3 regions of the Lysinibacillus sp. NPDC056232 genome follow, and region 3 is predicted to be linked to each of the others. Evidence: riboswitches for the same ligand, from Rfam matches in the RefSeq annotation. Region 3 holds a riboswitch; each other region holds the start of a gene.
The links. A riboswitch is a leader RNA that binds a small molecule or an ion and turns the genes downstream of it on or off. The one in region 3 is predicted to bind thiamine pyrophosphate.

Region 1 (4,374 bases), on a different contig from region 3:
TCAACAGGTATTTCGGCCGGTTATGCCACAGACATTCCTCCTCACGCACTTGATGAGGTGCTAGACGGTGTTCTCATGCGCTTAGATAAGCCGAACTCTACTGTTGATGAATTAATGACTGTTATTAAAGGGCCTGATTTCCCAACAGGTGGGATCATTCAAGGTGTCGATGGTATTAAAAAGGCGTATGAGACTGGTCGCGGTAAAATTATCGTCCGCGCTCAAGCAGCCGTGGAGCCAATTAAAGGTGGCAAAGAGCAAATCGTTATTACGGAATTACCGTATGATGTCAATAAAGCAAATCTTGTGAAGAAAATCGATGAGCAACGCGTAGATAAACGACTTGAAGGAATTGCAGAAATTCGCGATGAATCGGATCGTACCGGCCTACGTGTTGTCATTGAACTGAAAAAAGATGTTCCAGGACAAGGGATTTTACAATACTTGTTCAAAACAACTGATTTACAAGTAGCCTATAATTTTAATATGATCGCTATCCATAATCGTCGTCCGACAATGATGACATTGCCATTGTTACTGGATTCTTATATTGTCCATCAAAAGGAAGTTGTGACGAACCGCTCCATTTATGATTTACAAAGAGCTAAAGATCGTTCGCATATCGTTGATGGCTTGATAAAGGCGCTTTCTATTTTAGATGAAGTTATTGCAACGATTCGTTCGTCTAATGATAAACGAGATGCGAAAACGAATTTACAGGTGAAATTTGACTTTACAGAAGTACAATCAGAGGCAATCGTTAGCTTGCAATTATACCGATTAACGAATACAGATATTACAGAGCTTCGCCATGAACAGGATGAACTAAATAAACTGATCGCCAAGCTTGAAGGTATTCTTAATAGTGAAGCAAAGCTTGTACGTGTTATTAAACAGGAACTACTTGACATTAAAAAGCGCTTTGCAGAGCCACGTCGTTCAAAAATCGAACAAGAAATTGAAGAAATCAAAATTACGTTAGATGTCCTTGTCCCAAGTGAAGAGGTCGTAGTGACTGTCACAAAGGATGGCTATATTAAGCGTACATCTACACGTTCACATGCAGCTTCGAATGGTCAGGATTTTGCGATGAAGGATTCCGATTATTTGTTATATGAAGAAAATTTAAATACGCAGCATCATCTATTGCTATTCACAAACCGAGGCAATTATATTTATCAGCCTGTCCATGAGCTACCAGATATTCGTTGGAAGGATCTTGGTCAGCATATTTCAAGTATTGTGCCGACCGGAGAAGATGAATCTATTATTGCTGTATACGGTTTTGAGACATTCGAACAGGCTAATACGTATATTTTAACGGCTACGAAAGATGGACAAATTAAACGCTCATCTGTAGCAGATTATGCTGTAACACGCTATTCGAAACCGATAAAAACGATGAATGTCAAGTCGGGAGATGAAATGATTTTTGCAGGTATCGTGACGGACGAGGTAGAACTAATGTTAACGACAGATACTGCCTATGCTATTCGTTTCCCAATGGAGGAATTACCAGTAACGGGTGTGAAAACGGGCGGCGTCAAAGGGATTACGCTGAAAGACGGAGAAGCATTAGTCGGTATCAATGTTTTACCGCCAAATGACACGGCCTATGTGGCGATTGTCACGCAGCGCGGTGCGGTGAAGAAAATGAATGTAGCCGAGGTAGAGCTGGCTAGTCGTGCAAAACGCGGCTTAAAAGTATTAACAGAGTTAAAAGCGAACCCACATCGTATCGTGGCTGTAGTTAAGGTAACTGGTGGGGAACAGCTAACGATCGAGACGGAAAAAGGCGTGCAAGAGATTCTTGACGTACAAGCATTAACGCGAGCAGATCGACACTCCAACGGCTCCTTTAAAGTAGATATAGCTGCTGACGGTGCCATTTCACATGTGTTCACGGTCAAAAAAGAAGAAAAGTAAAATTAGTTTTCTAGCCCAGCTCCTTTTGAGAGCTGGGCTTTTTTAGTAAATTGAAACCAATCAGCTTTGTGCTTTGGTGTGGCTGTTTAATAATAATTCAGCGCTATCGGTAAACAGCCACTTGTCATTTCGTGATAGATATGGGTATAATAATCACGAAAAGTTCATATGGAAAGAATGTAGGGGGGCTGGTAGTTGCCAGCTGAGATTGTGTCCGATAGACGCTGACCCTTTGAACCTGATTTGGCTCGTACCAGCGTAGGGAACATCTATTCAAAAAAAGAAAGTTTTTGATACTGATTGTAAAACGTCTGGGAGGAATCCTGGGCGTTTTTTTATGTTTTCAGACTTTTGTTGCATGCACATACCTTACGTGTAAACAGACCGTGAACGGTTTCTGCTGGTAAAGACATTCATTCATGAACACTTTCACACTACTTACTTGGAGGATTCAACATGAAAAAATGGTTATTGATCCTGATGGCTGCACTTTTAACATTAGTGGGTTGTAGCGAAAAAGAGGCTAAAAAGGATGCTAAAGGGTTAACGAAAGTATCAGTCGTTCTTGATTGGACACCGAATACAAATCATACCGGTTTATATGTAGCGGAAAAGCTTGGCTACTTTAAGGATCAGGGCTTAGATGTTGATATTTTATTACCTGGCGAAACCGGTGCAGATCAGCTTGTGGCATCTGGGAAGGCTCAGTTTGGCGTAAGTTATCAGGAAGGAATTACACAGGCTCGTGTGCAGGATGTACCTTTAGTATCGATTGCAGCGATTATTCAACATAATACTTCTGGCTTCGCATCTATTGCATCGAAAGGCATTTCGTCACCAAAGGATTTTGAAGGTAAAACATACGGTGGCTGGGGTGCACCACTTGAAAAGGCTGTACTACAATCACTTATGCAAACAAAAAATGCGGATATTAATAAGTTAGATATCGTCAATGCTGGTGATTTAGATTTCTTCACAATGATGAAAAAAGATATTGATTTTGCGTGGATTTATTATGCATGGACAGGTATTGAAGCAGAACTTCGTGGCGAAAAGCTAAACATGCTTTATTTAACAGATTATAGCGAGCAGTTAGATTATTACACACCTGTACTTGCTACAAATGAAAAAATGATTAAGGATGATCCTGAGACGGTCAAAGCATTTGTCGCTGCTGCAGCAAAGGGCTATGAATATGCGATAAATCATCCAAATGAAGCAGCTGATATTTTACTAGAAGCGGTACCTGATTTAGATAAGAACCTTGTGCATAAAAGTCAGGAATGGCTAGCAGATAAGTATCAAGACGACGCTGCACAATGGGGCGAGCAAAAGCTAGCTGTCTGGGAAAATTACGCGAAATGGATGGCCGACAACAAAGTTTTAGAGGGCGAATTTAACGCAGAACAAGCATTTACAAACGACTTTTTACCGAAAAAGGAGACAAAGTAATATGGCAAACTCATTAATAAGTGTACAAATTATACCGAAAACTGAAAAATATGAGGATGTGATCCCATATGTCGATGCAGCGATTGCGGTTATCGACGCTTCAGGAGTTAAATATGAAGTTCACCCACTAGAAACGACAATGGAGGGTGAACTATCGATTTTGCTACAAATCATTGAAAAAATGAATGACAAGATGATTGAGCTGGGCGCGATCAATGTCATCACGCAAGTGAAAATTTTATATCAGCCATCTGGTATTACAATGGGTACATTGACGGAGAAATACCAGTGATGAAGCAAGCTTTCAAACAAGGAAGGACGATAATTTTTATCGCCTTCCTCTTATTCATATGGGAACTAATTGTCCGTTTTGCTGATACTCCACATTGGCTTTTGCCTGCACCGAGTGCCATTTTGAAAGAAGGTTTTCAATCGTATGAGACGTTTGTGCCACATGCTTTAGCGACTGTTCAATTAGCACTTCTAGGTCTTGCCATCGGGATATCATTTGGGCTAACGGTTGCTGTGCTATTACATCGTTTTACGTTTGTCAGGGAGCTATTTTATCCTATTCTCATTATGTCGCAGAATGTCCCAATACTTGTCCTAGCACCGTTATTAATCATTTGGTTTGGCTTCGGTTTATTGCCAAAGCTCATTATTATTTGTCTTGTGTGCTTTTTCCCTATTGTTATTTCGGCAATGGATGGCTTTCGTCAAACTTCGCCTGAGCTGAAGCATTATTTTGAGATGATTGGTGCAACGAAAGCACAAACCTTTTGGAAGCTTGAATGGCCTTATGCGTATCCAGCGATTTTTTCAGGCATAAAGATTGCGGCAACCTATAGCGTCATGGGGGCTGTCATTGCGGAATGGCTAGGTGCGAAAATGGGGATTGGTGTTTATATGACATTAGCACAATCTTCATTTCGAACGGATCGAGTATTTGTAGCGATTTTTGCCATCGTATGTTTAAGTTTACTATTATTTAGTGCT
Region 2 (4,374 bases), on a different contig from region 3:
GAAAAAAGATGTCTTGATGCGTGTTATTTTACCGTATATTCAACCTGGTATTTTTGCGGGGTTCTTCCTTGCCTTAACGTATTCTCTAGATGATTTTGCGGTAACGTTTTTCGTGACAGGTAACGGCTTCAGTACATTATCTGTTGAAATTTACTCGATGGCACGTGCCGGTATTTCCTTAACGGTTAACGCTATATCTGGTTTAGTATTCTTTGTAACGGTTATCGTCGTAGTTGGCTATTACTTCATTACAAGCCGCGCTAGTAAAAGAACGGGGGGAACTCAATGAAGCAATTAATTCAAGCAACAATCGCCATACTTGTCGTTTCCGCCCTTTTATTCTATGCTGCTGACGCCCTAAGTGCTGGTGGTGGGAAAAGTGGTAAAGATACGTTAACTATCTTTAACTGGGGAGAATATATTGACCCGGATTTACTAAAGCAATTTGAAAAAGAAACAGGCATTCACGTCATTTATGAGACATTTGATTCAAATGAAGCAATGATGACAAAAATTCAACAAGGTGGTACGGCTTACGATATTGCAGTCCCTTCTGAATATATGATTGAAAAAATGAAGGAAGAAAACTTACTTATTCCTTTAGATAAAACGAAAATCCCTAATTTAAAAAATATCGATCCTTATTTTTTAGATTTACCATTTGATGACGACAATAAATATTCTGTTCCATATTTCTGGGGAACAGTCGGTATTGTCTATAATCCAAAGCTCGTTGGAAACCTAGACTTCTCATCTTGGAAGGACTTATGGGATCCTTCATTAAAACGTAAAGTCTTTTTAGTAGACGGTGCACGTGAGGTAATTGGCATGGGCTTAAACAGTCTTGGCTACTCACTCAACTCTTTAAATAACCAGGAGCTACGTAAAGCTACTGATAAACTAATCACATTAGCGCCAAATGTTAAAGCCATTATTGGAGATGAAATTACACCGCTGATGGTTAATAATGAAGCTACTGTAGCACTCACTTGGTCTGGTCAAGCAGCTGACATGTTGTCGGAAAATGAAGATTTAGACTTTGCTGTACCAAAGGAAGGCTCAAACTTATGGTTTGACAATATGGTCATCCCAAAAACGTCAAAAAATATAGACGGTGCACATGCCTTCATTAATTTTATGCTAAAAGCTGAATCAGGTGCTAAAAACGCTGATTATGTAGGCTACTCTACCCCTAATACTGCAGCGATGAAGTTAATGGATAAGGAAGTTGTATCTGATCAGCGCTTCTATCCTTCAGAAGAACAACGCAAAACATTGGAAGTTTATACGAACTTAGGCCCTGATTACTTAGGCAAATACAATGAGCTGTTTTTAGAATTTAAAATGAGTATTCGATAAACCATTTTAACCCACTTATAGCTGTTCTCACGTTACAAACGTTGAGAACAGCTTTTTTCGTTTAGCTGGAGGTAAACTTCTGTGGAAAAACTAGCAGGTCGTATTTATGTTAAATAAAAGAATCCCTATAACTTTACTAGTAAATCTCAGACTTATAGTCAATAGTAAACGTACAAACCTTGTGGTAGACTGTAGTATATTTGATTAAAGAAAGGGGTATTCGATGACCCAGCAGAAGTCTAACAAGGCGGCTTTGTATATTTTAATGTTTAATATGTTTATCGCAATGGGGAGTATCGGAATTATTATTCCTGTCATGCCTGATTATTTAAAACTATTTGGTGCTGCAGGACAAGTACTTGGTATGTTGATTGCAACGTTCGCCTTTGCACAATTCGTATTTTCTCCAATCGCTGGGAATCTTTCGGATCAATACGGTCGAAAAAATCTCATTATTTTCGGTCTTATCGTAACAGGACTTGCACAAATTGGTTTCGGGCTTTCTACAGATGTATGGATGCTCTTCTTGGCACGCTTTTTAGGTGGTCTTGGTTCTGCATTTGTAGCTCCTCCTATAATGGCTTTTGTGGCAGATGTCACAACGTATGAGGAACGAGGAAAAGGTATGGGTATGCTAGGGGCAGCAATGTCCTTGGGTTTCATGATCGGACCAGGTATCGGTGGATTCCTCTCAAAAGTTAGTTTGCATTTTCCATTCTATACTGCTGGATGTGCAGCTATCTTAGCAGCTATTTTATCGTTCTTTTTATTACCTGCTACAAAACCAAACACTGCGAAAAAAGCGCAGAAGCAGGATAATCTTGCAAAACAGATGGCCCGTTCAGTCCGAATGCCTTATTTTGTCATGCTAATCATCATGCTTGTATTCTCTTTTGGGATTGCTAACTTCCAAACAACATTATCATTATTTGTGACAGAGAAGTTTAATTACACACCTACTGATATCGCTATTATTTTAGTTATGGGCGGCGCTTTTGGTGTTGTTGTACAGATGTTTGTTATTACACCGCTGTTTAATCGCTTCGGCGAAATGAAAGTAGTGTTAGTCAATTTATTTATTGCAGCCGTTTCGATTTTCTTAATATTATTCGCATCTGGTTTTGCACTTATTTTAATTGTAGCGACAATCTTCTCTACAGCTACGACATTGATTCGCCCAGCTGTCAACACATTGATTTCAAAGCTTGCTGAGAATGAACAGGGCTATGCAGCTGGTCTAAACAATGCTTATATGAGTCTTGGTAATATGATTGGTCCAGCTTTAGCAGGTATATTATTCGATTGGAATATGAACAGTCCTTATATATTCGGGTCTATTATTTTAATGGCTTGTTTCTTCCTTGCCCTTATTTGGACAATGAAAAAAGCACCACATCTTATGCATCCTGATACTAAATAGTCTGAAAAGTTATTGACTATTTTTAGTAGTATGCTACATTAATATGTGAAAAACCAAAAGTTCTATTAATTACCACTAGGGGAGTCTTTAAAAGGCTGAGACGTATATTATCATATACGGACCCTTTGAACCTGATCTAGTTCACACTAGCGGAGGGAAGTGTCGACACTTGCTTTTTACTATTAAATGCAAGGCCGCTTCCTATTGTTTTAAGGAAGCGGCTTTTTTGTCTGGTTTATCAGCAATTCACTAAAATACTAAAAAGGAGTGGAGATTATGTCAATTCGAAAATTAACAATCATGGCCTTATTAGTAGCAATTGCCGTAGCAGGTTCTACCTTCGTATCCATACCAATGGGAATTGCGCGTGCCTATCCTGTACAGCATGCTATAAATGTTATTGGCGCTATCATTCTTGGACCAGTGCCTACTGTTATGGTCGCCTTTGTCACAGCTATTATTCGTATTTTAACAGGCACAGGCTCATTATTAGCTATACCTGGCAGTGTCATTGGTGCTTTATGTGCAGCTCTTGCCTATAAATACAGCGGCAAGCAATGGCTAGCAGGTGTCGGTGAAATGTTTGGAACAGGTATTATTGCCTCTCTCATTGCAGTACCTTACGCGCATTTAGTAATGGGAACATCCGTTGCTTCTTTATTTTTCATGCCAGCCTTTTTAACCTCAAGTACTATTGGTGCTATGTTAGGCATTGTCATTGCTAGCAATTTGCGTAAGACTGTATTTGTAACTAACCTAAACACTCTGCTTAAATAATATTTAAAAACGTTACTTCTTAATGATAATTAATTAAGAAAGTAACGTTTTTTGTCCAACCAAATTCATCCATACTTCAATGGTAATCCCATTTCATGAGCAATTAATAAAAAATCTTTTTTACTTATTTCAAAATGACCAAACCTGAATTTATAGCCATATTTCGATGTATCTTCTACAAATTCTAAATAATCTAAGATCCTTTTTATTGGTACAGCCTTTGCCTCTTTATAAAAGTCTATATCTCTTCTAAAAGGAATAAAATTTTCTGCCATTTGGAACTCGTATATTCGCTCGTCCTTTATCCTTCCAATTGCGGTAAATGCTCTTACAGGCTCGTTACCATCTAGACTGTTTTTAGGAGAATAATAAATGATCCAATCTCCTTTTTGCATTCGTTTCAAAGGTCTCTCTTTACCATGACATAACTGGCCGAATCCTCCCTCAACCCCTTTTTGAACATGATTAAGAGATACTACGCCAATCCAATATTTCGTGTCTCTTTCAGGCGTAGGAAGAGGATTTTTATTAGGATTTAATGACATAGCTACCTTCTCCTTTTATTTTGGATTCATCATAAATGATTTTATTTTTTCATTTTCAAGAATCAGCTTCTCTTCCAGAATCACTGGGTTTGGTAAACCATCCCAAGTTGTTGAAACAATTGCGCTACATTCTATATCATCGCCTTCAATATTTTGGATCGTTAATTTAAAGCCTTTCGGCATAGGTGACATGTAAAAGTTCTGTATTTCTTTTCTTCCTTTAAAAACTTCCCCTTTAAAATTTTTCAATTCTCCATGATCTGCATACATATC
Region 3 (4,374 bases):
GACTTCATTGCCAGAGGCGCTTCACCAAGTAACAATCGTTATGTCTGATCGTGGTATTCCGTCAGGTTACCGCAATATGCATGGTTTCGGTTCTCACACTTATAGCTTTATTAATGAAGAAAATGAGCGCGTATGGGTTAAATTCCACTTTACTACAGAGCAAGGCATTAAAAACTTAACTGGTGCCGAGGCTGCTGAAGTGATTAGTAATGACCGTGAATCTTCACAACGCGATCTATATGAGGCAATTGAAAATAGCGATTTCCCTAAATGGAAAATGTCCATTCAAGTAATGACAGAGGAACAAGCTCGCAAATTACCATATAACCCATTTGATTTAACGAAAGTATGGTATAAAAAAGACTTCCCATTAATTCCTGTGGGTGAATTCGAGTTAAACAAAAACGCGGACAACTACTTTGCGGAAGTTGAGCAAGCTGCATTTGCACCATCTAACATTATTCCTGGCATTAGCTTCTCGCCAGACAAAATGTTACAGGCTCGTATCTTTGCATATGGAGATGCACAGCGCTACCGTTTAGGAGTGAACCACTACTCGCTTCCTGTAAACGCACCAAAATGTCCATTCCGTACGTTCCACCGTGATGGTGCTATGCGTTTCGATGGTAATCTTGGTTCAACTTTAGGCTATGAACCAAATAGCTATGGTGAATGGGAACATAATTTAGACTACAAAGAGCCTGAATTACGTATTGATGGTAATGCTGGTATCCATGACTTCCGTGAAGATGATAACAACTACTTTGAGCAGCCAGGTAAATTATTCCGACTAATGACTGCTGAACAACAACAACGCCTATTCGAAAATACTGCTAATGATATGGCGCCAGTTGAAGAGTTCATCAAACGCCGTCATATCCTTCACTGCTATCTAGCTGATCCAGCATATGGTGAAGGTGTAGCAAAAGCTATGGGTCTTTCATTAGAAGGTATAGATCTTTCAAACCCATACGAAAAACAAGCAACAAACGTTTAACTTTTCATTATTATTGATATCCAATCCAACTTTGTACTCCATGTGAAGGGCAACTTCACATGGATTTTTTTTATCTTAATGACCAAAAAAGGCTTGTGTCTGGTAGACACAAGCCCGCTCTAATAATTATTGATAAATCTGACTGCCTGCCTTTTTAAATTCCTTCGCCTTCTCCTGCATACCTTGGTGAATCGCTTCAGTCGTATTTAAGTCTTTTTCTTTTGCATAAGTACGAATATCCTGTGAGATTCTCATACTACAAAACTTAGGTCCACACATTGAACAGAAGTGCGCAGTTTTTGCCCCTTCTGCAGGCAATGTTTCATCATGGTATTCGACTGCACGCTCTGGATCTAACGAAAGATTGAATTGATCGCGCCAGCGGAATTCAAATCGCGCCTTAGATAGTGCATCGTCACGCTTCTGTGCTCCCGGATGCCCTTTCGCTAAATCTGCAGCGTGTGCAGCAATTTTATACGTAATAACCCCTACGCGAACATCCTCACGATTGGGTAAGCCGAGATGCTCTTTAGGCGTCACATAACATAACATTGCCGTACCATACCAACCGATCATCGCAGCACCGATGGCCGATGTAATATGGTCATAGCCAGGAGCAATATCTGTTGTCAGTGGCCCTAAAGTATAGAAAGGAGCTTCCTTACACACCTCTAACTGTTTGTCCATATTTTCTTTAATAAGATGCATCGGCACATGCCCTGGTCCTTCTACCATCACTTGTACATCATGCTCCCAGGCAATTTGCGTTAATTCCCCTAGCGTTTCCAGCTCCGCAAACTGAGCCTCATCATTTGCATCTGCAATAGAACCCGGACGTAAACCATCACCTAAAGAGAAAGCAACATCATAGGCTTTCATAATTTCACAGATTTCTTCAAAATGAGTATATAAGAAGCTCTCTTGATGGTGATATAAACACCACTGCGCCATAATCGAGCCTCCTCGAGACACTATGCCTGTTACACGATTAGCCGTTAATGGCACATAGCGTAGTAATACCCCTGCATGAATCGTGAAGTAATCAACACCTTGCTCTGCCTGTTCGATTAACGTATCACGATACACTTCCCACGTTAAATCCTCTGCCACACCATTTACTTTTTCTAGCGCTTGATAAATCGGCACCGTTCCTACTGGCACCGCGGCATTACGGATAATCCATTCACGTGTCGTATGAATATGCTTACCAGTAGATAAATCCATAATGTTATCAGCACCCCAGCGTGTAGCCCACGTCATTTTTTCTACCTCTTCTGCAATAGAGGATGACACCGCTGAATTGCCAATATTGGCGTTAATTTTTACGTGGAAGTTACGTCCAATAATCATCGGCTCTGCCTCAGGGTGATTAATATTAGATGGCAAAATAGCACGTCCTGCCGCGATCTCTGAGCGCACAAATTCTGGGTCCATATTTTCGCGTATCGCTACAAATTCCATTTCTGGAGTAATAATTCCCTTTCGTGCATAGTGAAGCTGTGTTACATTTTTACCTTTCTTCGCGCGTAAAGGCTTTCTAGATAATTCCGGAAAAACATTTTCATTCATTCGCGGATCATCAGCTTTACGGAATCCATTATCTTCTGGCTTGATAGTACGACCTTCGTATTCTTCAACGTCACCGCGTTCTTTGATCCATGCACTACATAAAGCTGGCAATCCTTTCGTAATATCCACCTTATACGCAGGATCAGTGTACGGGCCACTCGTATCATAAACACGTACTGGCGCGTTTTCTTCTTCACCAAAGCTTCCTGTCGTTGGACTTAGAGCAATCTCACGCATTGCCACTAAAATATCTGGTCGAGAACCTTCTACGTAAACTTTTTTACTTCCTTCAAAACTAGACATAATCGTAATATTCTTGTCGCTAACTTTTGTCATAAACTACTTCGCTCCCTTTTACATTTATACAAGGACCGAATCTAGCTCACCCCACAAAAACAAAAAGCCGAATCCAAAAAAATTTGGATCCGGCTAAGAATGTAAAGGTATATTATTGCAAATAACATAGAGTGCAATAATGGTTAACTTTCCCACGCTGGTATGAGCCAGATCAGGTCCAAAGGGTCAAGAAACCTCTAAGCGTTTCCCTCTCAGCCTGACTCATCAGACTCCCCTAGTTAGTACTTATTAAGTTTGATGCTAGTGTAGCAGATATTGCTAATAGATGGAAGCTTCATTTGATTATTTTTGGATTATCATCATAACATGTGGTTGATTTCCGTTCCGGCTGGGCGCTTTGTTGCTGTCGCTTCGCTTTCGCACAGATAAAACATTTGCCGCTAACGCTTCGCTTTCGCGCAGAGCAGAGCTTCCTGGGGGCGTCCGATGAGCCGCTTCACTCGCGTTGCTCGCTCCAGGGTCTCGGGCCAACATGATGTTGGTCACGAAGGCGTTATCACAGGACGTGATGGTTTTAGCCTTCGTTCCTCTATTGCTAATCCCCAAGGAGTCGCCCAGCCTCCACTCCAATCAACTTCTATACATGGATATGTTTTTAACAAATATAAATCCCTAGCTTTTAATTCAGAAGAAAAGCTCCTAACTCCTGAAAAGCTTTCTACCCTATCTTTTATACTGTATAGCACCCAACTGTTAGGTAAACAACAGTTCCGCTACATAAATGACAATCGTCACTGTAATACAGCTCACAATCGTTGAAAATAATACTGTTTGTGCAGCAGTTGCCGATTCTACGTCATATTCTAATGCCAGACTAGAGCTATTTCGCGAAGTCGGGAACGAACTAGCTATAAAAAGGGATTGTGCCACGACACCGTCAAGACCAAGCGCAAAAATGATAAGCAAAGCTACGGCTGGCCCTATGATTAGTCGTGTAAAACAGCTAATGTATACCATCTTATTGAACATGGATTTGATTTCAAGCTGTGATAGTTGTGCCCCTAAAGTTATTAATGCTACAGCGATAAAGCCATCTGCCACATGGTCTATCGGAATTTTTACGAACTGCGGAATAGGAATATTAAAATAGTTCATAGTAACGCCAATAATAAGTGCATGAATAATAGGCATTTTGAGGAAGTCCTTCAAAATTGACATGCCTGATTTTGTTGAAGAAATTAAATTGTACAAGCCGTAAGTATACGTCGTCATATTTTGAAAAATAACGAGAATAACCTGAATCGCTACCCCAATTGGCTGGGTCACGAAAATCATTTGCGCAACTGGAATACCGTAGTTGCCTGAATTAATGAGGACAACGCTATTTTTAAACACCGCAGCCTCTGTTTTTACTAAACCGAGCCCCTTTGTTAGAAAGTGACTAAGCATCATTTGGCTTCCAATAAAGAGTAGAATAAAAAACGCAACTTCCCCAAGCACAGACAGCTCAA

Region 1: another riboswitch for thiamine pyrophosphate. It lies ahead of ACFCYJ_RS02885 (ABC transporter substrate-binding protein); the one in region 3 lies ahead of thiC (phosphomethylpyrimidine synthase ThiC).
Region 2: another riboswitch for thiamine pyrophosphate. It lies ahead of thiW (energy coupling factor transporter S component ThiW); the one in region 3 lies ahead of thiC (phosphomethylpyrimidine synthase ThiC).

Annotation. Positions count from the first base shown of each region.
Region 1 covers NZ_JBHJTF010000002.1:165,508-169,881, reverse strand. Annotated here, with positions in the region: gene parC (DNA topoisomerase IV subunit A) at 1-1,926, shown strand, start outside; TPP riboswitch at 2,098-2,208, shown strand; gene ACFCYJ_RS02885 (ABC transporter substrate-binding protein) at 2,383-3,378, shown strand; gene ACFCYJ_RS02880 (thiamine-binding protein) at 3,380-3,670, shown strand; gene ACFCYJ_RS02875 (ABC transporter permease) at 3,670-4,374, shown strand, end outside.
Region 2 covers NZ_JBHJTF010000007.1:33,134-37,507, reverse strand. Annotated here, with positions in the region: gene ACFCYJ_RS07520 (ABC transporter permease) at 1-289, shown strand, start outside; gene ACFCYJ_RS07515 (ABC transporter substrate-binding protein) at 286-1,359, shown strand; gene ACFCYJ_RS07510 (MFS transporter) at 1,583-2,779, shown strand; TPP riboswitch at 2,847-2,954, shown strand; gene thiW (energy coupling factor transporter S component ThiW) at 3,056-3,556, shown strand; gene ACFCYJ_RS07500 (EVE domain-containing protein) at 3,622-4,101, opposite strand; gene ACFCYJ_RS07495 (hypothetical protein) at 4,117-4,374, opposite strand, start outside.
Region 3 covers NZ_JBHJTF010000015.1:15,981-20,354, forward strand. Annotated here, with positions in the region: gene ACFCYJ_RS12920 (catalase) at 1-997, shown strand, start outside; gene thiC (phosphomethylpyrimidine synthase ThiC) at 1,124-2,902, opposite strand; TPP riboswitch at 3,035-3,149, opposite strand; gene ACFCYJ_RS12930 (hypothetical protein) at 3,206-3,469, opposite strand; gene ACFCYJ_RS12935 (AEC family transporter) at 3,617-4,374, opposite strand, start outside.